Regions from separate parts of the Brevibacillus parabrevis genome, predicted to be linked through region 3. Evidence: riboswitches for the same ligand, from Rfam matches in the RefSeq annotation. Region 3 holds a riboswitch; each other region holds the start of a gene.
What was found. A riboswitch is a leader RNA that binds a small molecule or an ion and turns the genes downstream of it on or off. The one in region 3 is predicted to bind cyclic di-AMP.
Positions count from the first base shown of each region.

Region 1 (10,353 bases), 2.6 Mb from region 3:
ACAACGACAGCATAAAGGCTGGATGATGACGCAGACGTGGGAGCATTTGCTGTTCGCTCACTGGGCTGTCTCGCCCGACCAGGTGCGCAGCCTGATTCCGGCGGGCCTCGAACTGGATACATACGGTGGGCATGCCTGGATTAGCGTCATTCCTTTTCTGCTGACCGGAGTGCGGCTCCGTCGCCTGTTCCCTGTTCCGTACGTCACTTCCTTCCCCGAAATCAATGTGCGAACGTATGTGAAAGCAGGCGAGAAAGCGGGCGTCTACTTTTTGTCTCTGGACACATCCCATCTGCTTGTGACAAAAATCGCCAAATACTGGTATCGGCTGCCTTATTATCCTGCGCGCATGGACTTTCGCGCCGAGCAAAATCAGATCGATTTTCAGTCCCAGCGCCTATCCGCTCGCGGCGCTTCGCCAGTGTTCCACGGCAGCTACTGGCCTGTCTCGGAGCCTATACTAGCACGGTCGGGAACGCTGGAGCACTGGCTGACGGAACGCTACACGCTCTATTGTCAGTGCAAGCGCACGAACCAACTGCATTACGCCGACGTGTATCATGAGCCGTGGCTGTTACAGACAGCCGCAGCGCGCTTTCGCGAAAACTCGATGCCGATGCCGTTCTCGCTGGACGTGAAGGAGCAGCCCGATTTGATGCTGTATGCCCGCGGGGTTCAAAGCTTTGTTTGGCCGCTGCAGAAGCTGATCTCTTCTACGCAAGGAGAAAACAGCCGATGAAGAAGCGGCTTGCCCTCGTTCTTTGGCTATGCTGTGCCTGTCTTGGCGGCTGCTGGGACCGCGTCGAAATCAATGATGTGGCGCTCGTGACAGCAGTCGCAATGGACTTCGTATCGGATCGCGCTGTGGAGCTGTCTGTGCAAGTATTCGTTCCGCGCTCACTCAGCGGCGGGGATGGAGGAGCAAACGAAGCGATGACGCTGATCCGTTCTGCGGAAGGCGTCAATATTGCCGACGCGATGTCCAAAGTGCAGCTAAAAATACCGCGAAAGGTGTTCTGGGGCCACTGCAAGGTGTACATTTACGGACAAGAGCTGGCCAGGCACGGCTTGGAAGAGTATATCGACTATTACGCCCGCCACCCGGAACCGCGCAACCGGGCTTTTATGTATGTAAGCAAAGGAAAAGCAAGCGAGCTGCTGAAGATTATGCCGCCGCTCGAACGCTATTCGGCGGAAGTCGTGCGCAAGCTGTCCGAACTGGAGGTCGGGCTTGAAGTCACGCTGCTCGATTTGCAGAAAATGTTTGCAAGTCCGACGAATGCGGCCGCCTTGCCGATGATTGACATGATGAAGCCGCCGAAAAAAGAGCGTCCGCAAGCGACCAATCCGTATTTGTTTGGCACAGCCGTGTTCAAAAACGGCAAAATGATCGGCGCTTTGTCCGACCGGACGACGCGAGGGGTGCTATGGCTCAGAGACGAGGTATCGAGCACGACAGTCACGATCAAGATCAAAGACGAGCGAGGCTTCGTGTCACTAAACCCGATTCGGGAAAAGACCAAATTGACACCGCTGATTGAAAACGGGAAATGGAAGATGCTCGTCGATATTGAAACAGAGGGAGACATTGTGCAAAATGGCACAAAGCTGACCTTGAACACTCCGGAGCAAATTGCCCGGGCAGAGGAAGGGATGCGCGAAGACATCCAGACGAGAATCAGGCTGGCCCTCTCCCAGGTACAAAAAGAGTTCAAGGCAGACATTGTCAATTTCGGCCGGGAGTTTCACCGGAAATACCCGAAGGAGTTTGCAGCCGTGCGCGAAAACTGGGACCAAGTATTTTCCGAGCTGGAAGTGGAAACAAAGATCAAGGCTTTCATCCGGCGGCCCGGTCTGATTTCCGTCCCTGGCGGCTTGCCTGAGGCAGAAGTACAAACAAACTAAGATAGGACATGTGCTAAAAGACCGATGTCACGCCACGACGTCGGTTTTTTTGTGTGCGCGAAGGCCAAAAGCGGGATAAACATAGGCTTTTTTAACCAGACGAGTACCCCGTATGCGGACTTGCTTGGCGCAGGCGGGATGGTTATGATGATAGGATGACACTTGTTAATCATACAGGAAGGATCTGGTAGTTTCATGAGTCGCAAAGAACGCATAGCCGAACTGGATCTCATTCGCGGCTTTGCCTTTCTCGCTGTCGTCTATCAACACGTCATCGGCATTTTTATCAGAGAGCAGGGCTTGAGCGAACAGACGGCTATCGTATACGGAATGTTGTTTCACTTGCTCAAATTCGCCGTTCCGGCCTTTATTTTCATCACAGGGTTGGTATTATTTTACAACTATTGTGAAAAGGTGAACTACATCGGCTTTATGCGCAAGCGGGTAACGGAAATTTTGGTGCCATACGGGATCTGGTCGGCGGTTTATATGTCTCTGCAAACATGGCCGCAAGGATGGGAGAGCAGCTTTTTCCGGACGGTGATCAAAAACCTCGTGACGGGAACCTCCTCCTACCATTTATGGTTTGTCGTCATGATCTTCCAGTTTTATTTGCTTTATCCGCTGTGGCAAAAGCTGTTTCGCTTTTTGCATCGTCTCGTCGTGAATCGCACCCGGTTTGTCGTGGTCGGCGCCTTGCTTGCTGTCGTATACGGCGGCTTGATGTGGTTTTCGGCTCGCTACGTTCCTGCGCATATGGCCGACTTTGGCGGCGGGCCGCTTGAGCTGTACATGATCAAGTACCGCGACCGCAACGCTTTCTACTACTTCTTTTACTTTTTGTTGGGGGGCGTGGCAGCTGTGGCTTTGCCTGCTTTCCGCGCATGGATCGGCAAGCGCTGGATGTGGATTGCGGCAGCGTTTTGCCTGTTGTACGGCTGGATTGGCTACGAGCTGCTTCAGGTGTTTGCCAGCGGAAGCATTAGCCTGAATGTGGCGACATCGCTCAAGCCGTCCATGTTTTTGTACACGGTGGCGTCGCTTCTTGGCGTTTACGGCTTGGCGCTCTTGATCGGGAAAAAGCAATCGGCTGTGACGCATTGGCTCAGCCTTGTCGGCAAGTATTCGTACGGCGCTTATTTGATGCACGCGCTGGTCTTGACTTACCTTATGAAAGCCGTGCGCGGCATCGGTTTGTTTCACACGGGAGTGATCGGCAGTCTGGTCGTTTTTGTCCTGTGCGCCGCTGTTTCGTTTTTCCTGTCGTACGGGCTGGGAAGACTGCCGTTTGGCGCTCTGCTCGTAGGAGCTGCCGAGAAAAAACGGGTGAGTGAACCTGCGAAAAAACAACTGCCACACGCAGGATGATGGAGAGGATTTCGGCACGTGTGGATGGAACAGTAGTAGGAGCACGAGAGGAGGAAAGAATTACCCCATGCTGTTCGCCTACATTCAGTTGGCCCTATCAATGGCATTGGTAGGAATGAACATTTCCATCGGTAAAGAAATTGTTTCGCACGTGCCCGTTTTCCTGTTTTCCGAGCTGCGGTTCCTGATCGCGATCGCGATTTTGCTGCCGTTGCTCTTTTGGCGCGGCGAGTGGAAGTCGTCCTGGAGCAAGGAAGAGGGGAGCGTCCTGTTCTGGCAGTCGTTTTTCGGCGTCTTTCTGTTCAGTGTTTGCATGTTGTACGGCGTGCAGTGGACGACCGCTACAGCCGCAGGGATTATTACGAGCACGGTTCCAGCCTGCATCGCTCTGTTTTCCTTCTGGATTCTCAAGGAAAAGCTTCATCTGAACAACATGCTGGCGATTGCCCTTTCCGTGGGCGGAATCAGCCTGATTACGTTTACAGGAGGAGCACAGGAGCAGTCGCTGGCGAGTATGCTGGGCAACCTGCTTGTGTTTTTGGCAGTCGTCAGCGAAGCGCTGTTCACGATTTTTGCCAAGCGCTTGTCAGGCAAAATTACCCCGTTTCAGATGACCGCCGCGATCAACGCCATCAGCTTTGTCATGTTTTTGCCGTTTGCGATCTGGGAGGCGGTTCGCTTCGATTGGGGAGCCGTACCGGCCCATATATGGTGGCTGTTGCTTTATTACGCGGTTACGGCGAGTGTGCTCTCGTTCTTTCTCTGGTACAACGGAGTGGCGAAGGTGGAGGCATCCAAGGCTGGCTTGTTTACCGGAATGATGCCGATTAGCGCAGCGCTCGTTGCCGTGCTGTTTTTGAACGAGGCGTTTACGTGGATGCATGGGGTCGGGATGGTTCTGGTGCTTGCCTCGATTTTTGCAGGAACGCAGCGGATTCGGGGTACCGAGACGAGAATAGAGGGATAATTCAGTTTGTTGAAAAATATGAATAAGCCGCGGCAGGGGTTGACCTAGCTGGGCGGAGTCGTGGAGCCGTGATTGGCGGGGCGAGCTTTTCGATCCTAGACTGGATTTACGCGTCAGGCTTTCCGTTCATCGGGCTGGTGACGCTCGTGGAAAAACAGCAGAAACATCGCGGCGGACAAGAAAAAAAGCGCTTTGGCTAGAGGGCCAAAACGCTTTTTGTGCTTATTTTGCCACTGCTTTTTCCAAGTCTTTGACGCCGCTGTAGATCAATTGGAACAGATCGTCGATGTTGTCCTCTTCGATGCAAGAGAAAGCGATGCGCAGATCGGTTTGGCCGAGAGCGATCGTACCTACGCCGTACTGTTCCAGCAAGTGCTGGCGCAATGTTTCCGCTTCGACGGTTTTCAGCTTGAGGCACATGAAGTAACCGGAGTTGAACGGATAGTAGCCCCAGGCGTCGTCGAATTTGCCGCTGTCGAGCAGTTGCTTCACGCGGTTGGCGCGGCCTCTCATGATTTCCAGCTTCTCCTGTTTTTGTGCCTTGAACTCAGGAGAGGTGAGAGCTTGCAGGACGAATGTTTGCGATGGGTGAGATCCGCTGGAAATGGTTGCGCGGATAATGCCCAATGTTTTTTGCTCCAGCGCGGCGAGCAGGTCGCTGGAAGGAGCTGCATATGTGATAAAGCCGACGCGGAAGCCCCAAACGTATTCTTCTTTGGTCGCGCCATCTACTTTAATAGGGAGGATGCGCGGATGTACGTTTGCCAGGCTTGGGAACAGCGACTCGTGCATGGAGTCTTCGAAGAACAGGCCAAAGTACGCATCGTCTGTTACGGCTACGATGTTGATGCCCGCTTCTGCTCCTTCTTTGAGCGCTGCCACGATTTGACGGCCTTCTTCTGCCCCTGGCGTGTACCCTGTCGGGTTGTTCGGGAAGTTCAGGACGACAATCGCTTTTCCTTTATCTTTTTGCGCCAAAATCGCTTCACGCAATCCGGAGGCATTAAACTTCATCTCATCGTTATACAATGGATAGTAGACCATTTCAGCACCGCGACGGATGGAGAAAGTCAGCTCGTAGTTTTCCCAGTTTTTGTCCGGGATGATGACGCTGTCGCCGTTGTCCGCAAACAGGTCTGCAACCACGCTCAGGCCGTGGGTCAAAGCGTTGGTGACAATCGGATTGCTGAACGTCAGGTTCGCCAGCGAAGGCTGTTCCTCCATCATTTTTTGCCGCCATGCTGCACGCAGCTCAGGCTTTCCGGCGGGAGGAGCGTACTCGTACAAATCTTTTGGCGCATAGGCCGACAGGTTGTCTTGAATCACTTTCAGGTGCATCGGTTGGCCGTTTTCCAGGGCGATCCCGATTGTTGCATTGTATTTTTTCGCTTTTGCTTTCGCTTCAGCCGATTGGCTCAGAATTCCTTCTTTTGGAAAGTAAATCAGCTTGCCGATGTTGGACATCATCTCAAAAACGTGTGGATTTTCCCGCTGAATCGTCTCATTCAGCTGTGATGCCAGTGAATGCATGGTAGCCTCCCTCTTCCTTTGGAACATCTGTTTATCATCAACAATAAAGATAGCGCATCTACATGCATTTGTCATCTAGCAGGCAGGGATTTTTCAGATTTTTGAACGGATTCTTTTGACAATGGGTGAAAACGTTTGCTACGTTGTAAACACATAGAGGGGCAGGAGGGATTGTACCGATGGCAGAACGGAGTATCGTTCTATTAGGGAATCCGATTTTGCGCGACAGGTCGAGAAAAGTGACATCCATGACTCCCCAGACAGAAACGATTTTGCAAGACATGAAGCATACGCTGTACGCCAAAAAAGGACGGGCCGGATTGTCGGCTGTGCAAATCGGCGTTTTGCAGCGGCTGGTTGTGCTGGATTGCGGCAGCGGCCTTGTCGAGCTGATCAACCCGGAGATTGTGGACGTGAGCGGCGTTCAGATAGGTCCAGAAGCTTGCCTGTCGATTCCGGGGGTGATCGGGATCGTGAGTCGGGCACGCTCTGTAAAAGTGCGGACAGAGACGCGCAGCGGCGAGAAGCACGTCTTTGAGGCAGAGGATTTTTTCGCGCGTTGTCTTCAGCATGAGCTGGATCATCTGGAAGGAATTTTGTTCATCGATCACGTAGAAGCACTGTACTCTGCGAAAACGGGCAAACAGCTCAGGCCAAAAGACGCCAACGCGATCCTGGCATACAGAAGAGACGTCTACCGACAAGCATGACAAGCGCTTGATGTTTTGCGACAACAAGGAGAATGACAAATGAAGCGTTGGAACATCGTATTAACAGGGTTCGGAACCGTAGGCAAGCAAATCGCGCGACTGCTGCAAGAACGTAAGGACCGTTACCGCCAGTTGTACCAGGCTGACGTCAGGCTTGTCGGCGTCGCCCGCTCAATTGGCAGCTTATACGATCCGCATGGACTTGCGGAAGAGGGCTTGAACGCATTTGCCCAAGAAAAGAAAGCGGTTGATTCGGCATGGAACGCCGAAGCATGGTTGGCGAAAACAGAAGCGGACATCTTGATCGAAGCCGGGCCGTCCGATGTCCAAACGGGAGGAGCGAGCCTTGGCTTTATCCGCCAGGCGCTTACAAAAGGAATGCACGCCATTGCCGTGTCAAAAGGTGCGCTCGTCGTCGATTACAGCGGCTTGTCCGCTTTGGCAAAAGAGCAAGGCGTCCAGTTGAAAATCAGCGGAGCGACTGCGGCGGCTTTGCCGACCATCGACCTGTTCACCTACAATTTGGCTGGCTGTGAAATCAGGCACGTAGAAGGCATTTTTACCGGAACGACCAATTTTGTGCTGACGAGCATGATGGAAGAAGGGATCAGCAGCGAAGAGGCGATCCGGCGGGCGCAAGCGATGGGAATCGCAGAGCCTGACCCGACATATGACATCGAAGGCTTTGACACCGCATCCAAGCTGACGATTTTGGCCAACGCTGCGTTCGCTGCTCCAATCAAGCTGTCCGATATTCCGCGGGCCAGCGTGCGCAAGGTGACACCAGAACAAATAGCGGAGTGGAAACAAAGCGGGCTTGTGCCCAAGCTGGTCGGGACGATCAAACCGACTGCGGACGGGATTCAAGCGGCTGTAGAATTGAAAGCGGTTGAAGCGAGTCACCCTTTTGCCCGTGTAAAAGGCACTACGAAGGCGATTCGGGTCGAAACCGATGTGATGGGAGAGGTGATGGTGGTCGGCGGGAAGTCAGACCCTGTAGCAGCGGCAGCCGCAGCGCTGAAAGACCTGGAGCATATTCTCAGCAAGTAAAAGCGCAGTTCCTAAACGGCAACAGCTCTGAGCAAGCTTCGTCTCTTTTCCAGCGATCGGCAGGCATGTATTTGCTGCTTTCACGCGCATACTACCGATGTACCACAAACTATCCAAATAGCGGCGAGGGGGCCATACGATGAAGCAATCATCTGATGTCAATGCCGAACTGCAACAAGTTTCTGCCTATCCGACCAAACAGAAGATGAACCAAAAGGATGTCGCTCTGTTTGACGAGCAGAAAGGTTGCGGCTGCACCCCCGAAGCGAAAAACGCGGCAAATACGGAGCAAGGCTAGCTCCACACGAGAAAAGCCGGGTCTCTTTGTGCGAAGAGAAACCCGGCTTTCGTGTGAAACGATTGTTTTATCCGATAAATTCTTGAACCCAGTAGCCGTTCGTGTATCCGACACCGATTTTGGTAAAGGCCGGGTTCATAATGTTTTTGCGGTGGCCATCACTGTTCATCCATTGCGTCATGACTTCTTCAGGGCTGCGTTGACCCATGGCGATGTTCTCGCCCGCAGTCATATAAGAGATGCCAAACTGCTTCATCATGTCAAATGGCGAACCGTACGTAGGGCTTGTATGGTCGAAGTAGTTGTTGTTCGACATGTCCGCTGCTTTTGCAAGTGCCACTTTGGACAAAGAAGCGTCCATCGTCACGGGAGCCAGTCCTGCTTTGGCGCGTTCCTGATTGACGAGATCAGCGACTTGCTTGGCGAAATCTCCTGTTTTAGCCTGGTCAGCTTGTCCGGTTGGAGCCGCAGGTGTAGTTGCAACTGGTTGCGCAGGTGCTTGCGCTGGTTTTTGTACGGGCTTTTGCACTGGCTGCTGCTGAACAGGTACTTGCTTTACTGGTGGAACAACAACCTGGTTTTGCTGGGCATTGGATGCAAAAGGCAATTGTCCCGCATATGGAATCCATTGATAGGAAAATTGATATGGTGTACTGTTACCGTTTTTCAACGGGCAGTTTGCGGAAGTTGCAGCAGAAGCAGAAGTAGTAAATCCGGTCAAGGCCAAGCCCAATCCCAGAGTCATGGCGATGGCAGTAGCTCCAAAACGTTTCATATTCACATCGTCTCCTTTTTTTGGCCTACGAGGTTAGTTGTCGGATTCGGGTTGAGGAAACAACCCTACGCTCCTTCGAGCGATTCACCCCATAGCGGGTTTTGTTGACCCGCGTAAAAGATCCCCCGCACTTCCATTCGTGAGGAAGTTTCGGCGTATTGGTTTGGCATGACCCAGAATATCAGACCATCCCGCCCGAAATAAAGGAGTAATATCTGCCAATCTGCTGGAAACGTTGGTGCTAGTGCGTTTATTTCGCTTCGTCTTCGTCGTCCTTCCACGCTGTCAATCCGCCGAGCAGCGCTTTTGCCTCATATCCGTGCTCGCGCAGCAAAGCTGCCGCTTTTTGGGCTTTATTTCCCGTTGTGCATACAGTGATGATCTGTCTTTCTTTGACGGCCCGTTCTGTTTCTTCATCTAATAGTTTGGCGTCTTGCGCAAGCATGTGCACGTAAGGAACATTTCGCGTGTCAGCGAATTTGCTTTCCACACTGCCTGTCTGAAATTTGGCTTCGTCGCGAACATCAAGGAACAAAATCGGAGTACCCTTTTCCAAAAGTTGCTTGATTTCTTGCTTTGTATACACTTCTTTTGACATGAATCATCCCTCCAGAACCTTAGTGTATCAGGTGAGAAACGGGCCGTGTAGCATCTAAATAGTTGATTATAGCGTATTTGTATGATAGAATGATAGTATTACTTGAATAATTAAGCCTAATTCATCGAGGTGCATAATGATGCTGATGGATAACGTTTTTGGATTCCCGATTCACACTGGCGCGGTCATCGGAGCCGCAAGGATGGGAGAGAGGAAGGGCTTTCGTCGTTTTAGGTTTTCAAAAAGTTTTGGTTTTAACATGGCAGTTCCGTCCTATGACACTTTCATATTGTCGAAGTAGAATAAATTCACATATCATGAAGGCGTATTGCAATCAGATGTTGGAGTATTTCTTCATGATATGTGAGCTTTATTTGCCTCGGTAAATATGACTGCATATTCAAATTGACTTTTGGAGGTTTTTTTACATGCAATCGAACGGAACAGTTAAATGGTTTAACGCAGAAAAAGGTTATGGCTTTATTCAAGTAGAAGGCGGAGACGACGTTTTCGTACACTACAGCGCAATCCAAGGTGACGGCTTCAAAACTTTGGAAGAAGGTCAACGCGTTCAGTTCAACATCGTAACTGGCAACCGTGGCCCACAAGCTGAGAACGTAACAAAACTGTAAACCTCCTTTATAAAAGAAACTGTCCTGAGTGGGCAGTTTCTTTTTTGTGTCTGCGGGAACGAATTACAGAAACGGATTGTTTACATAAGCTCCTTTGGTAGCCATGACGAGCAAATTCGTCGCCATGAATTTCGGTGTGTACGGCATGTCGTGTTCGAGCCACAGGTCGTGGAAAAAGCAGTCGCCACTTTTGGCAAAGTAGACGTACTGGTCAACAACGCTGGCGTCAGTACGGATCAAAAACTGGAACAGTTCGACGTGGAGCAGTGGAACAAAGTGATGAGCATCAACTTGACAGGCTGCATGCTCGGGATGAAATACGCGGTGCCAGAAATGAAGAAAGCGGGCGGCGGCTCCGTCATTCACATCTCGTCCATCGCTGGCTTGGTTGCCCTGAACTACACGAATGCGTATACGGCGGCAAAAGGAGCGCTTCGCTCGCTTGCCAAAGCGTCTGCTGTCGAGCTTGTCCCAGACAACATCCGCGTCAATTCCGTTCACCCGGGAATTATCGTGACGC
Region 1 covers NZ_CP064090.1:3,983,927-3,994,279, reverse strand. The annotation lists gene IRJ17_RS18385 (YqjF family protein) at 1-739, shown strand, start outside; gene IRJ17_RS18380 (Ger(x)C family spore germination protein) at 736-1,905, shown strand; gene IRJ17_RS18375 (acyltransferase) at 2,101-3,273, shown strand; gene IRJ17_RS18370 (DMT family transporter) at 3,341-4,240, shown strand; gene IRJ17_RS28205 (hypothetical protein) at 4,309-4,440, shown strand; gene IRJ17_RS18365 (aminotransferase class I/II-fold pyridoxal phosphate-dependent enzyme) at 4,463-5,770, opposite strand; gene def (peptide deformylase) at 5,950-6,480, shown strand; gene IRJ17_RS18355 (homoserine dehydrogenase) at 6,520-7,530, shown strand; gene IRJ17_RS18350 (hypothetical protein) at 7,670-7,828, shown strand; gene IRJ17_RS18345 (CAP domain-containing protein) at 7,896-8,603, opposite strand; cyclic di-AMP (ydaO/yuaA leader) riboswitch at 8,611-8,769, opposite strand; gene IRJ17_RS18340 (rhodanese-like domain-containing protein) at 8,854-9,201, opposite strand; gene IRJ17_RS18335 (cold-shock protein) at 9,630-9,833, shown strand; partial or broken gene IRJ17_RS18330 (SDR family oxidoreductase) at 9,984-10,353, shown strand, end outside.
Region 1: linked by a shared signal. The riboswitch ahead of IRJ17_RS18345 (CAP domain-containing protein) and the one ahead of IRJ17_RS02185 (quaternary amine ABC transporter ATP-binding protein) in region 3 are both predicted to bind cyclic di-AMP.

Region 2 (10,353 bases), 580 kb from region 3:
GCCAAAATAAAAAGCCTGGCCAAAGCCAAGCTCCCCCTACTCGTCTTTTCCTTTTCGTTGCTTCATGCGCAATATGATGCCGTCGATGAGAAGACCTATGCCCGCTCCATAAAAAGGGGCTGCGAATCGGGTCCCTTCCCCCATAGGCAGATCTTTCAAATACACGATCAATACACCCACAATAAAACCGATCATCGTGTAGCGTAGACGGGTCGGTCCCATAACGACACCCCCTTCGCACTACTTCCCGAATTTATTTGGCATTTTCATATTTTTCATCGTGCGGCTCATTTGCTTCAGCTGTTTTTGGTTGAGATTCATTCCCATAGAACGGGCCATGGCTTGCAGCTGTTTGTCGTCCATCTGCATGTTGGACATCTGTTTTTTCAAATAATAAGTGCCTCCGGCAAAACCGCCCACGAGGCCGAGTAACAATGTAACGATCGGGATTACCCAGTTGTACCAAGCCATCAATACATTACCATCCTCTATGCGTAATTAAGAACTCTTTCATTGTACCATAGATGGGCTTTCTGTACATTGCAACGCGCGAAAATGATGAGACTGCCCCAAGCCATGTCGGCCTTTCCAAGCATATTCTAAGAACAAGAGGTGATGCATAAATGGCTCCTATCCTGATTGTGGACGCCGGGCACGGGGGAGTCGATCCTGGCGGCGGAAACAATGCGCAGTTTCTTGAAAAGAATATGACCTTGCAAATTTCCTTGTACCAGTTCAACCGCTTCAAGGAACTGAACATTCCGGTCGCGATGACGCGGACCAGCGATACTACGCTTTCAAGCGATGCACGGACTGCCCTGGTGCGAAACAGCGGCGCCCGTTACTGCATCTCCAACCATATCAATGCGGGGGGCGGCAGAGGCTCTGAAGTCATTTACTCGATTTATGGGTCAGCCGTATTTCCCCGCATGATCCAGGAAGAGCTTGAAGCAGAGGGAATGCCGAACCGCCGGATTTTCACCCGTACGCTCCCCAACAACCCGAACCGCGACTACTACTACATGCACAGGGAAACAGGAAGCGTGGAGACGGTCATTATTGAGTACGGCTTTGCAGACAATCCACTGGACGCAGATACGCTCGCCAAGGACTGGAAAAAACTCGCCGAGGGGGTTGTCCGCGCTTTTTGCGAATATGCCAAACTGCCCTACCGCCCTCCAGTAGCTCCTACTCCTACACCTACTCCCGCGCCAACACCGACGCCCACACCTGCGCCTACTCCCACCCCGACGCCTGCGCCTACCGCTTCCCCCAATCCCGGAGATGGAGGTGGAGGAACAGTGCCCGACTGGAAACAGGAAGGGATCGACTGGATGTTTGACCAAGGCTTGTTGACCAACGAAGACTGGCGCAATCAAGCTGACAAGCCTTTGCCGCTTTGGGCCGAGGCCATCATATTGAAGCGCCTGTATGAGCAATTGAAAAAATAAGATTTGGAGGTAGTGCCCCGTGGGCTTCGATCTCGGTTTAATCATCGCCTTTGCCCTGGCCGGAACCGCTACCTTGTCCGATGTGCTTCGCATCCCGAAAAAGCTGCGCAGTTGGGTAGCCGTTGTCTTGATTGTCGGGCTGTACATGGCCAATCAATGGCTGTACTATCCCGGATTTGACTGGAAAACAGCGCTAATGGAAGGCGTAACAGCGGGCTTGGCCAGTGTAGGCATTCACTCTTCCGCCAAAAACACGATCGAGCAAGTAAGCAACAGCAAAAACAAGAAAACCGATTCTCAATCTGCCGTATAACGCGTCAGCGGCGTATCCGACAGACCTGAATAATTTTTTCTCGCCGGCACACTCAATACATCGTCCTCCGGGAAGCGATAGGCGGTCAGCATTCCGCCGAAAACGCAGCCCTGGTCGATATTGATTGTGCCGTTTTTGCGTTTCGGTTCCGGGTGCGGATCGTGTCCCCAGACGATCGTCGGACTTGAGACTCTGCGTTCTTTTGCCCACTCTCTGCGAATAGGGCGGCCATCAGGCCCAGTCCCGGCCACATCGCCGTATCGGCAAAACGTATGCACCGCAGGAGATTCCATGCCAATATAGTCATCCCTGATCCCGGCGTGAACAGCTACAGCAGCCAGCTTGTCATGACGGCGGATCATCATGTGCGACGGCGAGGAAAAAAGCAGCCGCCGACTTTGCTCCCGCAGCAAAGAAGCTTTTTTCGGCCCAAATTCATGCTGATAAAGCTTCAGCTCCTCTTCCACTTTTTCGTCGCCGTGCGCCAAGGTAACCGGCCTGCCATCCAGCCAGCGGGCGATCTTCCAGCCGTGATTGCTGTCTACCATCTCTGCCAGTCCAGCCGTGACGTGGAGGTGGAAAAATTGCAACATCCTGATCGAATGCGGTCCGCGGCTTGTTATGTCTCCGAGGGAAAGGAGCTTTCGGCCCTTTGGATGTCGGTAGGCACCGTCTTTGCTTTGCTCGTACCCGAGCCGCTGGATCAGCTCCATAAACTCGTCGTAACAGCCGTGAACGTCTCCGATGATATCCACGCCGTTGTCGGCCGAAAGCACCTTGGAGCGTGTCTGAGGTTTATGCCTCATAGCGCGTTCCCTCCTTTCCCAATCTGTTACTTACTATCTTTACCATAACGGCAAAAAAAACTCAAAAAAGCCCCTCATCATGAGGAGCTTTTTTACGGCAAAATCAACCGAGATCGTGCGTATGAACGTAAATCGCCGCCTGCGTCCGGTCCTCTACATTCAACTTGGCAAGAATGTTGCTGACGTGTGTTTTGACCGTTTTGATGCCGATAATCAGCTCATCGGCGATTTCCTGATTCGACTTGCCTTGACCGATCAGCTTCAGCACTTCCAGCTCACGCGGTGTCAACTGTTCGTGCGGATGCGATTCCTGGCCGTGCCGGAAACGGGCCATGATTTTCCCTGCCACTCGCGACTCCAGTACAGGTTCTCCGGCCGCTGCCGAACGGATGGCCTTCGCGATCTCCGCCGCCCGCGAAGTTTTCAGCAAGTAGCTGAAAGCCCCCGCTTCAATAACCGGATATACCTTCTCGTCATCAATGAAGCTGGTGAGAACGATGACCTTGCTGGCCGGACATGCTTCGCGAATGCGTCTGGTCGCTTCCACGCCACCAATGCCTTCCATGACCAAATCCATGAGGACAACATCCGGCCGCAGCTCGACAGCCATCCGCACACCTTCTTCACCACTGCCCGCTTCTGCCACAACCTCGATATCATCCTCTGTTGACAGGTAAGCCGCCAGTCCCATCCGTACCATCTCATGATCATCTACCAGTAATACGCGAATCACAGCATTTTCACCCTTCCCGTTCCGGCTGTAGCATCAGGGGAATCCGCACCTCTATTTGCGTTCCCTTGCCGACCGCTGAATAAATCTCCATCGAGCCGCCTACTTCTGCCACTCGCTCCTGCATACTGCGCAGTCCGTATGACGTCATCTTTTCCCCATCCGGGTCAAAGCCGACACCATCATCTGTCACCCGCAATCGCACCTGCTCCTGCAAAGTGAACAGCTTGACCGCGATCAGGCTGGCCTTGGCGTGTCGCAGCGTATTGGACAAAGACTCTTGCAAAATGCGAAACAAGTGGTCTTCGATGCCGCTTGGCAGCCCTTCGACGTCTTCAATCTCCCACGTCAGTTCCATCGTATTTTTACGAGTCAGCTCTTCTAAAAGTTCCATCATCGCTTCTTTCAGCGATTTGTTTTGCAGCGTGGCCGGGCGCAGATGCAACAGTAACGCCCTCATCTCAGCCTGAGCCGCTGCTGCCATCTCCTCGACCAGCTCGATTTGCTGGGCTGCCCGTTGCGGATTTTTCTCCACCAGCCGCTTCATCGCCGCTGTCGTCATCGCGATGGCAAACAACTGCTGACTGACTGCATCATGCAGTTCCCTTGCCAAACGCTGGCGCTCCTCTGTCACGGCTGCCTGTTTGACTTGCTCCGCCAAAGCAGCGTTATGGTTGGAAAGTCGCTGCAAAGACGCGACCTGCTCCTCCCACTGCGAAGCCAGGCGGTTCAGCTGCCACCCCAGTTCGCCGACCTCGTCGACGCCCAGATCGGGCACACGGTATGACAGCATTCCCCGTCCCAGCTTCATGGCTGCTTCCCACAGCACGCCAAGCCGTTTTTTCAACAAATTCCCGAAGATATAGGAAATAATCAGGGCAACCAGCACACCGACAGGAAGCGATATGACAAAAGCGACTAGCTGGACCAACCCGTCAGGCTGTGTGGGCAAGGCCAAGCCCAAGTAATCCTGCATCCACAAGACGACTCTCGGGTCACTGATCAGCCTGCTGTATGCGCGATGAACCTCCGGCATGTCTTTCCAGGAAAAATAGAGCCAAAAAAAGCAAACAAACGAAACCGTAACTGCACTTGCGGCGAGCAGGACGCCGTAGCGCACATATTGCCACTGAATACTCGCTAATCGCTGTCGACGCATCCGCCAGTACCTCCTAGATGTACTTGACTTTTATATCGCCGACAAGCAGCGAGATATGCAAATTCACTTTTTGAGCCGCCTCCTCGTATTGCTCGGAACGAATCATCACACTCCGGTTGATCCCTCCCTGGCGGTAGCTCAATACTTCCAGGTCGCCCAGACTCAGCTCGGCGTTCACTGAAACCGGAAGATCGACAGGGACATAAACGGTGACATCCCCTACCCATCCTTCCACAATAAGAGCGGCCTCGTCCTGCATCAAAACCGCGCGGGACAGATCAATCACCACATCCCCGATCCCGTGCCACACATGCAGGGTGCTCAACTCAAAACGCCCGGAAGTCAGATGATAATCGCCAATCAACGAACTGCGAGAATCTTTGGGCAAAATTCGTTCACGCCCAGTTTCCTCTTCCTTCTCAAGCAGCTTGCTGCGGGAAGGCTTCCACTTGCTCAAGCTGTCCAGCCATTGTGCAGCGTCATGCCGAATGCCGTTGTGTGTATGAACAGGCTGATCCTCGCTAGTCATAGCCGGACCAGAAGGCTCTTCCCGTTGTTCCGGAAACGGGGGAAAGGAAGCCCGGTTCCCGCCCCCTCTCGTTTTGCCGCGAATCAATCGGAAGCCAAAATAAATCAACAGGATGGGAACTGCCAGTTGGAACAAGTCATCCACACCGATACCGAACCACATGTCCAGAGCAATAATGATTCCCAAACTGAACAGAATGCCGCCGCCAATCCGTTTGTTCTGACCCCAGAGGCGAACGCCGAAGTAGACGAGCACCATCGGCCACAGATCAAACAGACCGAACGAAATGATATGCAAACTGTCTAATAAAAGGCCGATGCCTGTCAAAATGATCAGGACGCCAGCCAACATTGTGTGCAAGCGGGACAGTTTCACAAAAGTCTCCTCTCTTACGCCCCATGCCGATCTTTTTCACTTTGTCTGTTTCGACACGTATAAATGAATGCAGGTGGGATATTCAGCAAGGTGAAGTCTGTCTCTACCCAAGGAAAACGCGCCTGCAGCTCAGCCTGGAGTTGTAGCGAATATTGGAATGTAATGAACAGGCCGCCTGGTTTTAATACGTTTTGTACTTCATCCAGAATGGCTGCTCGCAACTCTTGTGGGAAATTGGCAAACGGCAGGCCGGAAATGATGACATCTGCCTTGCCAAGCTCCATCTCCTCCAAATATTGTCCGAGTCTCGTCGCTTCCTCCCTGACAGGAAGATCAGGAAAGCGTGATTGAAGGATGGATCGAAACTGGCTGTCACGCTCCACAAGCACATAGTCGGTATCCGGATTGATATTTTGATAAATGGTTTGGGTAAAAGCTCCTGTGCCAGGTCCCAGCTCCAGAATAACATCCGTTGAAGCCCAATTGACGCTGCTCAACATTCGCTCACATAAAAACCGCGAACTCGGGATCACGCTGCCGACACGCCCAGGCTCAGCGATGAACCTTCGCAAAAAGACCATGAAGTCTGCCAAGAATCGTACCTCCTAGGGGAAAAGCAGCCTGCTATACAGGCTGCCTGATTGACACACTCTATTCTACAACCAATCCCCCAGTTCCTGTCCAATCAAGATTGTTCCGGCTGGGCGGACACTGGTTTTTTCTGTTGAAGCGATGCCTTGATGTTTGCCAGTTCTGTATCCAGATCGTCTTTTTCCAACTCAGAAAGCGCGTTCTCCCAAGCGAGGTTTGTCTGGCGCCATTGACCGCTCATTTGCGCTTCGGCTTCCATGCGCAGCACTTTTTCCTCCATGCGAGCAAAGCCACGGCCTGCGGACTGATTTCCGATTCCCACTACGGCATGATTCACTTGCTTTTGTGTACGAGCTACCTGTGCCCGAGCCATCAGCGTGAATTTTTTCGCACGCATTTTATAGAACTCTTCCTTCAGCTCAGCCAGCTTCTCGCGCATTTGCGTAGCTGCCTCGGATGCTGCCAGGTACAGTGTCTCATACTCTGCTGCACGCGCTTCGTATTGCTTTTTGTCTGCAAGTGCACGGCGAGCAAGTTCATCTTCCCCTTCTGTCAGAGCGAGCTTCACTTGACGATCGCGTTTGTCGATCAGTGTGTTCGCTTCATCCAGTTGTTGGCGGAATTTCTTTTCCAGTGCTACCTGACGGGCGACAGCCACTTCGACTTGTCCGATTTCCACTTCCATATCTCGCATGTATTGATTCAGCATGACTACCGGATCTTCCATCGAATCCAAAGCGTCATTCACCGAAGCTACTGTCAGGTCACGCAAACGTTTAAAAATACTCATGTTTATTTCCTCCTCATCATATCACATCGTGTCATTTCATCCAAAAGCTCTCGCGACTTGAGCAACTCTATGGCTGGCGACGGGTCACATCTTTTTCCCAGGCGTCCAGCGCGTCTTCTTTCAATACTTTTTGGGCCCACTGACGCTCCCAGGCAGGTGGCGCTTCTTTGGGGACATGGCTGGGGCGCAGTAAGCGATACCCCAGATAAATCACACCAATGGCCAGTAAGCCGTGGAACAGCAGATGGAGCTTGCCAATCAGCATCAGGAACCCGAAGAGGAAGATCACGATTCCCCAGAAACGCGAACCGGATTGTCCCATAATCTTTCGAGCGCCGTACAGCATGATGACCCCGGGAATCAAAAGCCCGAGCAGGTCACCGAAGTCGATTCCGATTTGATCCAGCAGAACCAACCCGCCGATTAGCAAGAGAACCAGCCCGAGCAAAACCTTTCCAGACCGTTCACTCATTGCTCGCTTACCTCCTATTCTCTTGTGCATGTGGTGCTTGCTAACTTATGCCCTTATTGTAGCCCCCCGGATAGGCTTTCCATAACGGGCGTGCGGTTGGTTTTTCCCTCCGTCCTTGGACGGAGAGCACTTCCTGCCATAATCGGACGAGCCTGTTTTCGCCCCATTCCAACCGCTCTTGCAATGTCGAAACAAAACGTTACACCTTTAGACAGGATTTTGTGACAAAAATATGAACAAGCAGTCAAAAAAAAGGAAAAATCGGACAAGCAGCGAATCTTCGTAGAGTGCGTGTAAAAAAACATCGAAAAATAGCCGAATTCCGCATGTCGGAAACGGGGGAACCAGTTTTTTGGGGTGAATAGTTGCGTTAGGCAACTTAGGGCGTCCTTTCGACCGAACCCTTCAGCTAACTTCGTAGGCTCACGAAAGGAGCAGTTTCTTTTGCGCAAGGTGGTACTATCTTTATTTATGGCTGGATTGCTTGCTATGGGAGCGGGCGCTGCACATGCGGCGGAGAACACGACACTCGAAGAGGTTGTCGATGATCTGTACGGCGTTCCTTACAAATCTTCAGGCACATCCAAAAAAGGCTTTGACTGCTCCGGTTTCACACGCTACGTATTTGACGCGTTAGGTGTAGACCTGCCGCACAATTCTGCCTCTCAATATGAGTACGGTACAGAAGTTGCACGGAAAGACTTGCAACCAGGAGATCTTGTGTTCTTTAATACAAACGGACGAAGCATCTCTCACGTGGGCATCTACATCGGGGACGGCACATTCGTGCATTCGGAATCCGGCCGCGGAGTCGTCAACACCAAGTTGAACGACCCGTACTACTGGAGCAAGCGTTTTGTTGGTGCCAAGCGCATCAGCTCGCCTGTTCTGGAAGCAAAGGCGGACACTCCGAAAAAGGAAAACGCGGTGCAAGCTGCATCGTTGCCGGAAAATCAACCAAAAAAGAAGTAGTTCGGCAAAAACATAAGAGCCAGGGACAATCGTCTCTGGCTTTTTCTGACGAAATTTAGTACCAGGTCTAATTAGGTGCCCTTACTTATAAGGAAATAAGCATGAATGAAGGGATACTTGTTCCTATTCTGTGAAAGCATGTTATGATAGACAGACAAGGCTGATTCTTTTTTTGCCATGACACTTGTCCACTTATTAATAGAAGTAACTGGGGGTAATTCCGGTGAAAGATCACATTTTAATCGTTGACGACAATCAGGAGATTATTGAACTGCTTGAAGATATTTTGGAAAACGAAGGCTTTCAGGTCTCCTCTGCGGAAAATGGCGAGGATGCACTTGCCCTGCTCAGCCAGGGAGAGCGGCCTAATCTCATTCTGCTCGATATCATGATGCCTAACATGAGCGGCTACGAGCTGTGCTCGCAAATCCGTCGCGAATGGGACTTGCCTATTTTGTTTCTCAGCGCCAAAAGCAAGGCCGTAGACAAAGTAGTCGGTTTTGAAATCGGGGCCGATGATTACATTACGAAGCCGTTTGACACGGAAGAACTGCTCGCCCGCATACGCGCCCATCTGCGCCGCTACGAGCGCATCCGCAAGCATACCGAGGAGCAGCCGGAAAAAGACGCCTCCGGTTCCCCGATCACGGTTTTGAAGTTCAAGGATTTGGAAATCCATAAAGAAACGTATTCCGTCTACGTCAACAACCAAAAGATCGAGTTGTCCACGAAAGAGTTTCAACTGCTGACTTTTCTCGCTGAAAATGCGGGTATCGTCTTCACGCGGGAACAAATTTACGACCGCGTCTGGGGCTATGGCTACGGCTCGCTCAATACGGTGACGGTACACATCAAAAACTTGCGCGAGAAGCTGGAAACAGAGCGGCAATTCATCAAAACTCAGTGGGGGACGGGCTACGTATTCATCGGGGAGAAGCTTTAGATGAGCCTCCGCAAAAAACTGTTTCTTTCTTTTATCGCGTTGATTACGCTCAACATCTTGCTGTTCAAGTTCGTTTTTCAGGACATCATCATCGACCAGTTGAAAAACGACCGTCACAACCAGTACCAGGCAGAAAAGGATGCGGCAGAAAAGGTCCGGGTCAACCAACTGCTGCGCTCCAGCAACTTCAAGGACCCGATCGAGCGCCAGGAGCTGGAGAAGCAGTTGCCAGAAGACGTCATGTACCGGATGGTCGTGAAGGACGCGAGCGGCAACACGATTTACCACAGGCCGTCAAAAGCCTACTCCTTGAAGCTGTCCCTCCCTTCCACCACGAAAAGCGACCTGAAAGTCGTGGCAGAATACCATTTTCAGCAAGAGCCTCCCCGTGAAGGCGAGATTGTCATCTATTTCTACACGGACGATTACGACATTATGGGCACAACCGGAGTCTCGATGATGCTCTGGTTTATTTACGGAAGCCTCGTGCTGGTCGGCTTGCTGTTGCTCACTCTGTTCGTCCGCTGGATTTTGCGTCCGGTTAGCGAACTGGCCCGTGTCACGCAGGAAATTCGCGAAGGCAAGCGGCTGGTGACGTTTACGTATCGCTCCCATGACGAGTTCGGACAGCTGTTTCGCTACTTTGGCGACATGGTCGATGAGCTGCGTTTTTCCGAAGAACGGCAATCGGAGATGATCGCTTCGATCGCCCACGATTTCCGCACGCCGCTGACTACGATCAAAGGGTACGCCTCCTATATCGGCTCTGGCCGCGTCACGGATTTGATGCGCATCCAGAAGCAAATGGGCAAGATCGAAGTCAAGACGAGCGATCTGGAAAAGCTGCTGGACGAGCTGCAAGACTTTACCGTGCAAAGCACAGAGGTGCGGCTCAACATTAGCCGCATTCACGTAAAAGGCTTTTTGAAGGGAATTATCGAGGACTACCTGGCGCGGGTGAAAGAAGCCGGATTGACTTTTCAATGGAAACTGCGCGTCTCCAATGAGCTGCACATCGAGGCCGATGAAACCAAGCTGCGCCGCGTCATGGAAAACTTGATCAACAATGCGATTCACTACAACAAACCGAATGGCTCGATTTTGATTACATGCGATCAGAGGGAAGGTCACGTGCTGTTCTCCGTAATCGACAAAGGCGAAGGAATTGCTGCCGAAGATTTGCCGAAAGTCTTCAACAAGTTTTACCGCGCGGAGAAATCCC
Region 2 covers NZ_CP064090.1:5,978,857-5,989,209, forward strand. The annotation lists gene IRJ17_RS27490 (hypothetical protein) at 37-222, opposite strand; gene IRJ17_RS27495 (YneF family protein) at 241-471, opposite strand; gene IRJ17_RS27500 (N-acetylmuramoyl-L-alanine amidase family protein) at 624-1,451, shown strand; gene IRJ17_RS27505 (hypothetical protein) at 1,471-1,764, shown strand; gene prpE (bis(5'-nucleosyl)-tetraphosphatase PrpE) at 1,749-2,570, opposite strand; gene IRJ17_RS27515 (response regulator) at 2,674-3,303, opposite strand; gene IRJ17_RS27520 (HAMP domain-containing sensor histidine kinase) at 3,311-4,459, opposite strand; gene liaF (cell wall-active antibiotics response protein LiaF) at 4,473-5,363, opposite strand; gene IRJ17_RS27530 (class I SAM-dependent methyltransferase) at 5,378-5,956, opposite strand; gene IRJ17_RS27535 (PspA/IM30 family protein) at 6,049-6,744, opposite strand; gene IRJ17_RS27540 (LiaF transmembrane domain-containing protein) at 6,812-7,216, opposite strand; cyclic di-AMP (ydaO/yuaA leader) riboswitch at 7,520-7,656, shown strand; gene IRJ17_RS27545 (C40 family peptidase) at 7,661-8,188, shown strand; gene IRJ17_RS27550 (response regulator transcription factor) at 8,412-9,131, shown strand; gene IRJ17_RS27555 (sensor histidine kinase) at 9,132-10,353, shown strand, end outside.
Region 2: linked by a shared signal. The riboswitch ahead of IRJ17_RS27545 (C40 family peptidase) and the one ahead of IRJ17_RS02185 (quaternary amine ABC transporter ATP-binding protein) in region 3 are both predicted to bind cyclic di-AMP.

Region 3 (10,353 bases):
GTTCTGCCAGCCATCGATATCCCTTGTACCCTGGCTTGCTGATGATGACATAATGGGCACCTAACCCTTTGTATAAACTCGCATTTTGCTGCTCCTGTGTCAGAACGAAAATGCGGCAAGTGCCCAACTGCCGAAACAAAGTAATGAAATCACGCCCTTCTGGCCATTCGTCCACAAACAGATAGACAGACTGATAGACTAACAACTCCTCTTGATGAAGATAGCTTTCATCGAAAGAAATGGGCGACAACTTTTCTGTGCAGGAGTGACGCTCTCCCCTGATCAGCGAATAGGCAACAGGACTTTTCCGGAAGAACAGAGAGTCACTGCCTCCTCTGATCGTCTGCACAAAAGACGTGAATGCCTCTCCCACCCCAATGACCAGACAATTTTTCATGCCAGCCCCTCCTCTTCCCGTTTATTTGAGCTCCTCAATCGACTGGATGTTCATATAGCCTGGAACCACCAACCCGATTTTGGTTCCGTCCAGATTGGGGCCAAGGTCTTCCAACTGATCCCCGAACTTTTTGAGATAGCTCGCATCGGTAGAGGGAAGCCAGGCTGCTACCATCCCGTCCACATCGCCCATGGCTACGCCTGCCCACATCGGTCCAGCCTGGACCTGACTCAATTCCACCTCATATCCGAGCTTTGTCTCCAGCACTTCCTTCACTATGTGCGAACTGGCAATTTCCGAGTCCCATGCCACGTAAGCGATGGTCAGCTTTTCTTTTTGAACCGGAGCAAGCCCCTCTACCCACTTCCCGACCTTGTCTTCGTTGTTTTTCACCCACTCCGCAGCCGCTTCCTCTGGTTTTTTCCCGTCCAAAATATGTACCATCACAGCTTCCATGTCCGCAGGCTTCCATTGGAACGCGTCCAGAAACCGATAGGCGGCAGGGTGATCCTGCTTCAATCCTTTTCGAACGATGGTATGAATCTGTTCAGCTCCGCCAAAGCCGTTTTTCGGGTCCTGCAAATATTTCAGATCCAGTTTTTTGAACATCCAATGCGGCGTCCAACCCGTGATGATAATTGGTTGCTTCTGTTCGTAGGCACGCGTCAGCGCGGCAGTCATCGCCGCATCCGATCCTTCTACAAGCTGCCAGTTGTCCAGGCCGTACAGCTTCATGACTTCCTCAGTCTTCACCATCGAGCCGGCACCAGCGTCAATTCCAATGATTTTATATCCCACTGCTTCCCCAATCGCGTTCTTCGGCACCTGGACGGGATTCGGATTGTGCCCAATCGTCGCCCCTGTCGGTGTAGAGCCTTGCTGAGAGCAGCCTGCCAGCATAATAGCCGCAGCCACCACCCATGTCAGTGCATTTTTTCGCGTGAACTTGTTCATAACGCTTTTCTCTCCTTTTGTTTGGCATGCTGGGAAATGCGGTCCAGAACGATAGCAATAATCACGATCGATAACCCCGCTTCAAAACCTTTGCCGATATCCACCTGGGATACAGCCCGATAAACATCGGCTCCCAATCCTTTTGCTCCGATCATGGCGGCGATAACCACCATCGAAAGCGCAAGCATGATGCACTGGTTGACTCCCGCCATGATGGTCGTCTTCGCCAAAGGCAGTTGCACCTTCATCAACTTTTGCCATCTCGATGAGCCGAAAGCATCCGCTGCTTCTGCAAGCTCCGGCGGAACCTGACGTATGCCGAGATTCGTAAATCGGACGATCGGCGGCAGCGCAAAGATAACGGAAGCAATGACCCCTGGTACTTCGCCCAGTCCAAAAAAGAAAATGGCCGGGATCAAGTAAACGAATGCTGGCATCGTCTGCATCAAATCTAGCAACGGCATGACCAGCTTCGTGAAAGTATCGCTTCGCGCGCAGGCAATACCCGCAGGAATCCCTACAGTGATGGACAACAGGGCAGAAGCAATAACCAAGCCGAGCGTTTCGACCGTTTCATCCCAGTACCCCAGATTGGCAATGAGAAACAGCCCAAGCAATGTGAAAAACATCGAAGATCGCCCGCCAAATACCCAGGCCAGCGCCCCGAACAGCAAAATGAGAATAACAGACGGTATCGCAGCCAAAACCTCGGTAAAGTACGTGACCATTCCCGAAATGATGATCGCGATCGGATCGAACAAAATGCCTTTGTGCTGACCGAGCGCCTCAACGATTCGTTCCACCCATTCACCGATCGGCAACTTAGGCACGGAATCCATGAGGCATCACCTCTGCTCCCTGCTGCGGATTGACCTTGCCGACAAGCCCGCCGAGCACCGCTCCCTTGACAATGACGCCCAACAGACGCCGCTCCTCACCCACGACAGCAATCGGAACGTGCAAATCTGCCATCAGAGGAAACAGGCTGTTCAGACGGGCATCTGGCCCCACGCTGGGGATATCTTTTTTCATCATGGTTTCAAGCGACTCGCCCGTATTGATCGCAAGCGAAACGTCATAGGCGGTAACAAGCCCAAGCAATGTCCGCTTTTTGTCTACGATGTACAGACTGGATACCCCGTTGTCCATCATGAGCTGGAGGGCCACCCTCGCACCTTTGTCAGGAGTAATCGCTTCTGCCCTTTTCATCACGTGTTTTGCCACCAGCACTTTGGACAAGTCTGCATCCTCAACGAATTTTTTCACGAATTCATCCGCAGGATCGGTCATGATTTCTTCGGGACGCCCGACCTGGATGAAGCGACCGTCTTTCATCAGGGCGATCCGGTCACCGAGCCGCAATGCCTCATGCAGATCGTGAGTAATGAACAAAATAGTCTTTTTCATCGTTAGCTGAAGCTCTAGCAGCTCATCCTGCATGTCTTTTCGAATCAGCGGATCAAGGGCACTGAACGCTTCATCCATCAGCAAAATGTCGGGATTGTTGGCGAGCGCCCGGGCCAGGCCGACCCTCTGCCTCATTCCGCCGCTCAATTGATCAGGGAAGGCATTTTCCCACTCGGAAAGCCCGACGAGCGCAAGCGCTTCGCGTGCTTTTTCTTGCCTCAATCCATGCGGTACTTGCTGAATCTCCAAACCGAATTCGATGTTTTCCCGTACCGTTCGCTGTGGGAAGAGCGCGAAATTTTGAAAAACCATGCCGAGCTTTCTCCTGCGTACCTCGCGCAAATGAGCCGGCTTCATACCAATGAGTTCTTCGCCATCGATCTGAACGCTCCCAGTGGTTGGCTCAATCAGGCGGTTGCAAAGTCGGATCAAGGTAGATTTGCCGCTGCCTGACAGCCCCATAATGACGAAAATTTCGCCCTCTGCTACCGAGAAGCTGATCTGGTTCACACCGATCGATTGCCCTGTCTCTTTAAAAATTTGCTCCTTTGTCCATCCTTGCTCCAACAGCTTTAACGCTGCCTGCGGCTGCTTGCCAAACACTTTCGTCAATTGCCTGACTGTCATTTTGGGCATGAGCCTTTCCTCCCTTTTTTGTTTTCCCAAATGAAAAAACCTGCGAAGTTCCGCTTCCAACCGGACGAACCACCTGCAGACGCTGCCGCTTGTGTACGCTCGATTTTTGCAGAACTAACGCAGGCTTACCTAATACCTGGCGCCCCTGTGCAAAAGGCTCCCTGTACGCTGTCTTCCTGATTTCGCTGTTCGTTTTTTGGTTTCATGCACCGGGTTTATGCCGAAATTCATTTGCCGCCCGCCATCCTCGCACATCGACATGCACGCGTATGACAAAAGCCACACATGAAAATCGCCATAAAAAATAGACCTATTTCATCCTTTTTCTCAAGAACAAAGGTCCCAAAGAAAAAGTCTGAAATGGCCTATAAACGCGCCCGAAGAGGACCGCTCCTCTTTTTTCGCATCATTGCCCAGACTTCATCGCTTCATGAACCTTCCCTGCTTTGGCCGACGAGGTTAGCTGACGGGTAGGATGGCAGAGAAGACTTATCTCATCCCTCCTGATTGCTCAGGATTAACCCCAAAAGATTGGTTCCCCCGCTTCCGGGTTGCCCCGGAACTAGGCCGTATGAAATGTTTGAATCAGATTCGGTAATGTGATTTGATTATACGCCTGCTGCCAATTATTGTGAATGCTCGCTTCTGCCTGCTTGCCTCATGCTTGATCGTTCTTTATTTATATCCTGACATTAGCTATCGGTTGCTCACAAATGAAAGCTATTTCGCCTGCTTTCCAGCTTACACGCAAATGCTCACCAGTACAGAATCATCGTAAGCAAACCGCTCGCTAATATCGGTGACCACTTCCCATTCCTCTTCCCCGACGCGAATCGAGTAAATCAGCTCCCGGCCCTGAAACTGGACGTGAGCGACCTTGCCCATGATCCCGTCCGAGCCTTGATGCCAGACGGACAGCTTCAACTGGTCCGGGCGAACAGGCAATACTTGCTGATCGAAAAAAGCGGAAAAATCACGCGAAACGGTGATCGGCAACGCTGACGCTCCCTGTTTTTCCAGCAAAAAGGTGTTCGCGGCAGCCCAGTTCCCTTTTAAAAAGTTGGCTCTGCCGACAAACTTGGCGACAAACGGCGACTCCGGGGCGTAGTAAATGTCGTGCGGAGTGCCTGCCTGCTCAACTCTGCCGCCCTTCATCACGACAATGCGATCAGCCATGGCCAGTGCCTCGGATTGATCGTGCGTCACATAGACAATCGACGTACCCAGTTCGCGGTGAATGAACTGGATTTCTTTTCGCATCTGCATGCGCAGCTCGGCGTCCAGACTGCTCAACGGTTCGTCCATCAGCAACAAGGTCGGATTGAACACGATGGCGCGTGCCAGCGCCACACGCTGCTTTTGCCCGCCGGAAAGCTGACTGGGGAACCGCTCCTCCATACCGCCCAGACCGACCATCTCCAGCATCTGGGCTACCCGCGCTTTCGGGTTTTGCTTGTACGCTTCCGGCACCTGCTGTTGATGCTGCAAAGGAAACGCCACGTTTTCGTAGACCGTCAAATGCGGCCAAAGCGCGAACGACTGAAACACCATGCCAATCCGTCGTTCTTCCGGCGGCTTGCGCTTGGCCGCGCTGGCTACACACTCGTTGTTGATCCAGATTTCTCCGCTTGTCGGAGATTCGAACCCGGCAAGGAGCCGCAGCAGTGTCGTTTTGCCGCAGCCGCTCGGACCGAGCAAAGCGACAAACTCGCCCTGGCCGATCTGCAAATCGAGATGGTGGAGCGCCGTGACATTCCCGAATTTTTTCGATACCCCTATTACCCGCGCACTGTTCATTGTTCGATCCTCCGTTGCCAGTATCGTTTCCACAGACTGCCCGCCGCGAGCACCAGCAGGATGGCTCCTACGATCAAGGTCGAGAGGGCCGTGCTGTACGTTGTCGATCCCGCCTGCTCAAAGCTGAAAATGACGACACCGATCGTTTCCGAGCCGGATGACCACAAGAGCGACGAAATCGTCAGCTCTGTAAAAGCGGTGAGAAAGACCAGAAACAAACCTGTTGCCATGCCCGGCGCGTAGAGCGGGAGCAAAATGCGCCGCCATCTCGTCCAGAAGCGCCCGCCGTTGATCCGTGCCGCTTCCTCCACTTCTTTGCCCACTTGCATGATCGAAACCGTACTGCTTTTGACTTGCAAAATGAGAAAGCGCGTCACGTAAGCGATCATAATCAGCCAAACCGTTCCGTATATGCCTGGCTGCCAACCGGGAATCGGTTCAATCCAGGTCAAAATCATCGCCAGTCCGAGCACCATGCCCGGAAGCGCATACGGCAGCGCTACAGCCCCTTCCATCGCTTTGCCAAGCGCAGACGGCTTATGAATGCGCCAGTAGGCGAACAGTGTGCCCGCGACGACGCACAAGACACCCGTCATGCTGGCAAGCATCAAGCTGTTGCCGATGGCTCCCTTCGTACCTGCGTGGTCGAACATTACGAAGGCAAAATGCTTCCACGTCAAATTTTCCGGGACAAACGGCAAGCCGTACGCTTTGACAAAAGCGGTTGCGGCCATCGACAAAAGCGGAAGCAGGCTCGTCACAAGCAAAAACCCGCCCACCAAAACCTCCGCCGTCAAACGGTGCTTGCCCAAAGACCGCCGGATGGACTTGTCCTCGGCACTGGTCTGGTCTACCCGGCTTTTCCGCAGCAAAACCCACTGCATCCCTGTCCCTGCCAGCGCAATGACGCCGAGCAAAACAGACAGGACAGCCGCCCTGGCAAAAGCGCTCGGCCCAAATCCGATCACTTCCTCGTAGATCAGTGTACTGAGTACAGAGATATTTTCCGGGATACCCAAAAATGCCGGAATCCCGAAGTTGTCCAGCCCGGAGATAAACGCCAGCAGTCCGCCTCCCGCAATGCCTGGCAAGGCGAGCGGAAGCGTCACTTTGGCAAACACAGCCCGCGCGCTTGCTCCCGAGGAATGCGCCGCCCACTCCAGCTCTTTCGGAATCCGGTACAGCACAGACAGCGTCAACATGTACACCAGCGGATAATGAGTCAGCCCCATCACGACGATGATCCCATCCAGCCCGTACACGTTCCACAGCTCGACCGGACTGCCCATCACCCAGCTCGCAGCCCTGTTCAGCACACCCTGCGGCCCTGCCAGCTGCGTCCAGGCCAGCGTCATTACATAGGACGGGATGAGCAGTGGCAAAAGGGCAAACGCGTGAATCGCACCTTTCCAGCGTATATCGGTATACGCGCACAGCCAGGCAAGCGCCACGCCGACGACTACCGAGATGACGGTGGAAATACCTGCTGCCAGCACAGTATGACCGACTGCATCCCACGTCCGGGCATTGACCAGCACCTCCTGAAAGTAGTGCAAGCCAAGCCCTGCTTCTGTCTGGATACTAAGCACAATCAGCTTCCACAACGGATAGACAAAAAAGAAGGCGACCGGCACCAGCACGAACCAGGTAGCCGCCTTATCCATGGACAGGGAGGCGGCGAACTTGCGCCGCTCCCCCATCTGTCTCTCGCTCACTACCGTCTGCCAGTTACTTGCCACCCATCATCTCTCCAAATTTCTTTTTGTCCGCTTCCCTGGAAGCTTCCAGTTCGTCAATATTGGCGGAAAGCGCCTTGATTTGATCTTGTGCGTACAGTCCTTCCGGTGCTGCTACTCCTTTGCGGATCGGTGTATAGCCCAGGCCGCTGGCGAGCTTTTGCCCTTCTTCGGAGAGGACGAAATCGACAAACGCTTTGGCAGCCTCCTGGTTTTTGGTCGCTTTCATGATGCCGATCGGCTCCGTGATGACAGGCACGCCTTCTTTTGGATACACGATCTCGACGGGCGAACCGTCTTTTTTGGCGCGGGCAACCAGATAGTCGACGACCATGCCGTAATCTTTTTCGCCGCCCGCTACACTTTTGAGAACGGCGCCATTTCCTTTAATGACGGTCATTTGATTCGTTTTCAGCCCGCTGATGTAATCCCAGCCCAAATCAGGCTGGCGCGTAAACACCCCGACATTGTAAGCCGCTGCGCCTGAGTAGAGCGGGCTTGGCATAATCGCTTTGTTCGCCGCTTCCGGACTCGTCAGCACTTTCCAGCTGTCCGGGAGAGCTTTTACCTTGCTGGTGTTGACCGCGAGCACAGTCGCCATGACTTTCGTTCCGGTGTACGCGCCGTCCGCGTCTTTCCACTCCGCCGGAATGTCCGCCGCTTCAGGCGAAGTGTACGGCATGAGCAAATCTTGTTTTTTCAGGCTGACAAAAGTCGGCGCATCCGCGACCAACAGCACGTCAGCTTTTACTTGGCCTGCCTGTGCTTCGGCCTGCAAGCGGCTGATGACTTCCTCCGTTCCCGAGCGGAACAGATCTACTTTCACGTCAGGATACTTCTTGGAAAAAGCGTCGATCAAAGCAGCTGCATCCGCATCCGGCTGGGACGTGTAAAAGCTCAAGGTTCCCGCTACTTTCGGGGCAGCAGGCTCCGTTGTGGCAGCCGGAGTCGACTGCGGCGCTGGCTGGGATGGGGTCGACGAAGAAGGCTGGGAACCGCAGGCAGCAAGTCCGAAGACCGATACGGCCGCGAACAAAGAAAGAGTCCATTTTTGCAACAGAACACGTTTCATTTTTTATTCCTCCTGATCATTAAGTAGGCTTATGAGTTAAGAGCTTTGCTTCGCACCTTGAAACCATTTTCCGATCTTCGTCTTCATGGCCGTGTTGGTCATGTTCAATTGCAGAGGCGTAATCGTGATGAACCCGTCGCGCAGCTTGTAGTAATCCGACTCCTCATCCTCAAAGTTCAGTTCGCTCAAATGATCGGACAGCCAGTAGCACAGGTAGCCCTGCGGGTCGCTCAGTCCGACGTACTGATAGCGCAGCACATCCATTGCCAATGGCGTCACCGCTACGCCTTTTACCATTTCTTTGGACAAGTACGGCAAGTTGATATTCAGTACCGCTTCCGGGCTGAGCTTGTGCCTGAACAGCGTTTCAAACACTTCGTAGGCCAACGGCTCCACGATCGAAAAGTTCGGGTTCGGCTTCAGCGTGGCGAGCGAGATCGCGACAGAAGGAATCTGGTACATCGCCCCCTCGATCGCAGCCGAGATCGTGCCCGAGTAAAACACGTCCCGCCCGAGATTCGGCCCGCGGTTGATCCCGGAAACAATCACGTCCGGCTTTTCTTTGAGAATCACCTCAATCGCCATTTTGACGCAGTCGGCGGGAGTGCCGTTGACAGCCCACGCTTCCAATGAAGTATCGAAAAAGTTTACTTTGTTTGCTTTTACAGGTGATTTCAGTGTGATCGCATGGCTGATCGCACTTCGTTCCTGATCCGGGCAGACAATGGATACATTGCCGAACGGCTGCAGGGCTTGCGCCAGACACAGCACGCCGCTGGAGAAAATTCCATCATCATTCACTACGAGAATGTTCAAAATAATACAAACCTCCTATCCAAATGAGACACTGTGGCCTTGTTGCAAAAAGAGCAGGTTTTGCTTGAGTTGGGACAAATTCCGCGCATCGTCGAAGCCTTCTACAACCAGCGGCTTCTCTTCCGCAAGCAAGAGCGGCCAAATCGTCGGCAGGTCAATTTCCCCTGTTCCGAGTGGCACATGCAGCTTGGTTGCTGTCGCATCGCTCACATGGATTTTGTCGACTCCCTCCAGTTCTCCGAGAAACTGCGGCAGAGAACAGGTCAGGGGCACATGGGCGATATCCAAGGTCGCTGCCGTCGGATAGTTCAGCGCTGCACGCAGCCTGTTCAAATCCCCCGGCGTCACGATCAGTTCTTTTGGCAACGGCTCGATATGCTCGATGGACAGCACCCTTCCCAGACGCACAGCCTCTTGCGCCAGCTCGTTCAGGCTCTCGATGAGCACCGCTTCGTGCCATTCCCGGTTTTTGTGGGTCAAAGTCACTCGTCCCGGATGGATCGTCACGCTTTTCGCTCCGATCTCCCCCGCGAGAGCCAACGACCGCTTGATTTCCTCCACCGATTGTTTGCGAATGCCGCTATTCAGCGAGCACAAGTTCAAGTCCCAGCTAGCCGCATGCAAAGTCAGCTTCATGCCGACGCGTTTGGCGGCCTGCTGAATTTCCCGCGGGTTGCTTTTGTGGAACCAGACGTGCTCGGCCCAGACCTCCATCCCGGCAAATCCGTACTGCCTGGCAATCAAAATCGCCGCTTCTACCGGGTAGGACCACATCAATGTCGATGAAACATACAGCATGTCCACCACTCCTTTACCTCTGCCGGGATCGGCACACTGCCAACCGGGTAAGGGTTGCGCGAGCCGTGCCCGTGAAAGTCGCTGCCTCCCGAGCGGATCAGGTGATTCACCTTAGCTTGCCGCTCCCAAAATGCCATCTGTTGCGCGGAATGCTTCGAATAGTACACCTCGATGCCATCGATGCCGTAGGCAAGCAACGCATCCAGCTTCACTTCAAACGAGTAAATACCCGGATGGGCCAAAATCGCAATGCCGCCTACTTCATGAGTAAGCTCAATCGCTTCGCGTGCCGAGAAGGAAGGACGGGGCACATAGGCCGGGCAGCCTTTTCGCAAATACGTCTCGAACGCCGCTTGCGGAGTGGAGCAAAAGCCGCGTGCTGCCAAAACTTCTGCCACATCTGTGCGCACCAGCACGTCGCCTTTTGCCCGGGCTGTGCATTCTTCCATGGTGATCGCCATACCTAAACGATTGCAGCGTTCGACGATTTCGGCGATCCACTCGATCCGCTCCCGTTGGCGCCTGTCCATGACGTGCAGGAGCCGGGCATCCGATATATCGAGGCCGTAACCCAAAATATGCAACTCGTCTTCTGGGCCGTCCGTGTTCCATTCGATTCCCGGTATGAGCTTCAGACCGAGACGTTCGGCCTCATCGCGAGCCAGCAGATATCCATCGACGGTATCATGGTCTGTAATGGCTAGGTGAGTCACTCCCCGCTCGCTTGCCTCGGCAAGCAG
Region 3 covers NZ_CP064090.1:473,435-483,787, forward strand. The annotation lists gene IRJ17_RS02170 (hypothetical protein) at 1-397, opposite strand, end outside; gene IRJ17_RS02175 (glycine betaine ABC transporter substrate-binding protein) at 419-1,351, opposite strand; gene IRJ17_RS02180 (ABC transporter permease) at 1,348-2,190, opposite strand; gene IRJ17_RS02185 (quaternary amine ABC transporter ATP-binding protein) at 2,174-3,394, opposite strand; cyclic di-AMP (ydaO/yuaA leader) riboswitch at 3,827-3,973, opposite strand; gene IRJ17_RS02190 (ABC transporter ATP-binding protein) at 4,136-5,191, opposite strand; gene IRJ17_RS02195 (ABC transporter permease) at 5,188-6,930, opposite strand; gene IRJ17_RS02200 (ABC transporter substrate-binding protein) at 6,920-7,999, opposite strand; gene surE (5'/3'-nucleotidase SurE) at 8,036-8,815, opposite strand; gene IRJ17_RS02210 (sugar phosphate isomerase/epimerase family protein) at 8,831-9,613, opposite strand; gene IRJ17_RS02215 (PHP domain-containing protein) at 9,589-10,353, opposite strand, start outside.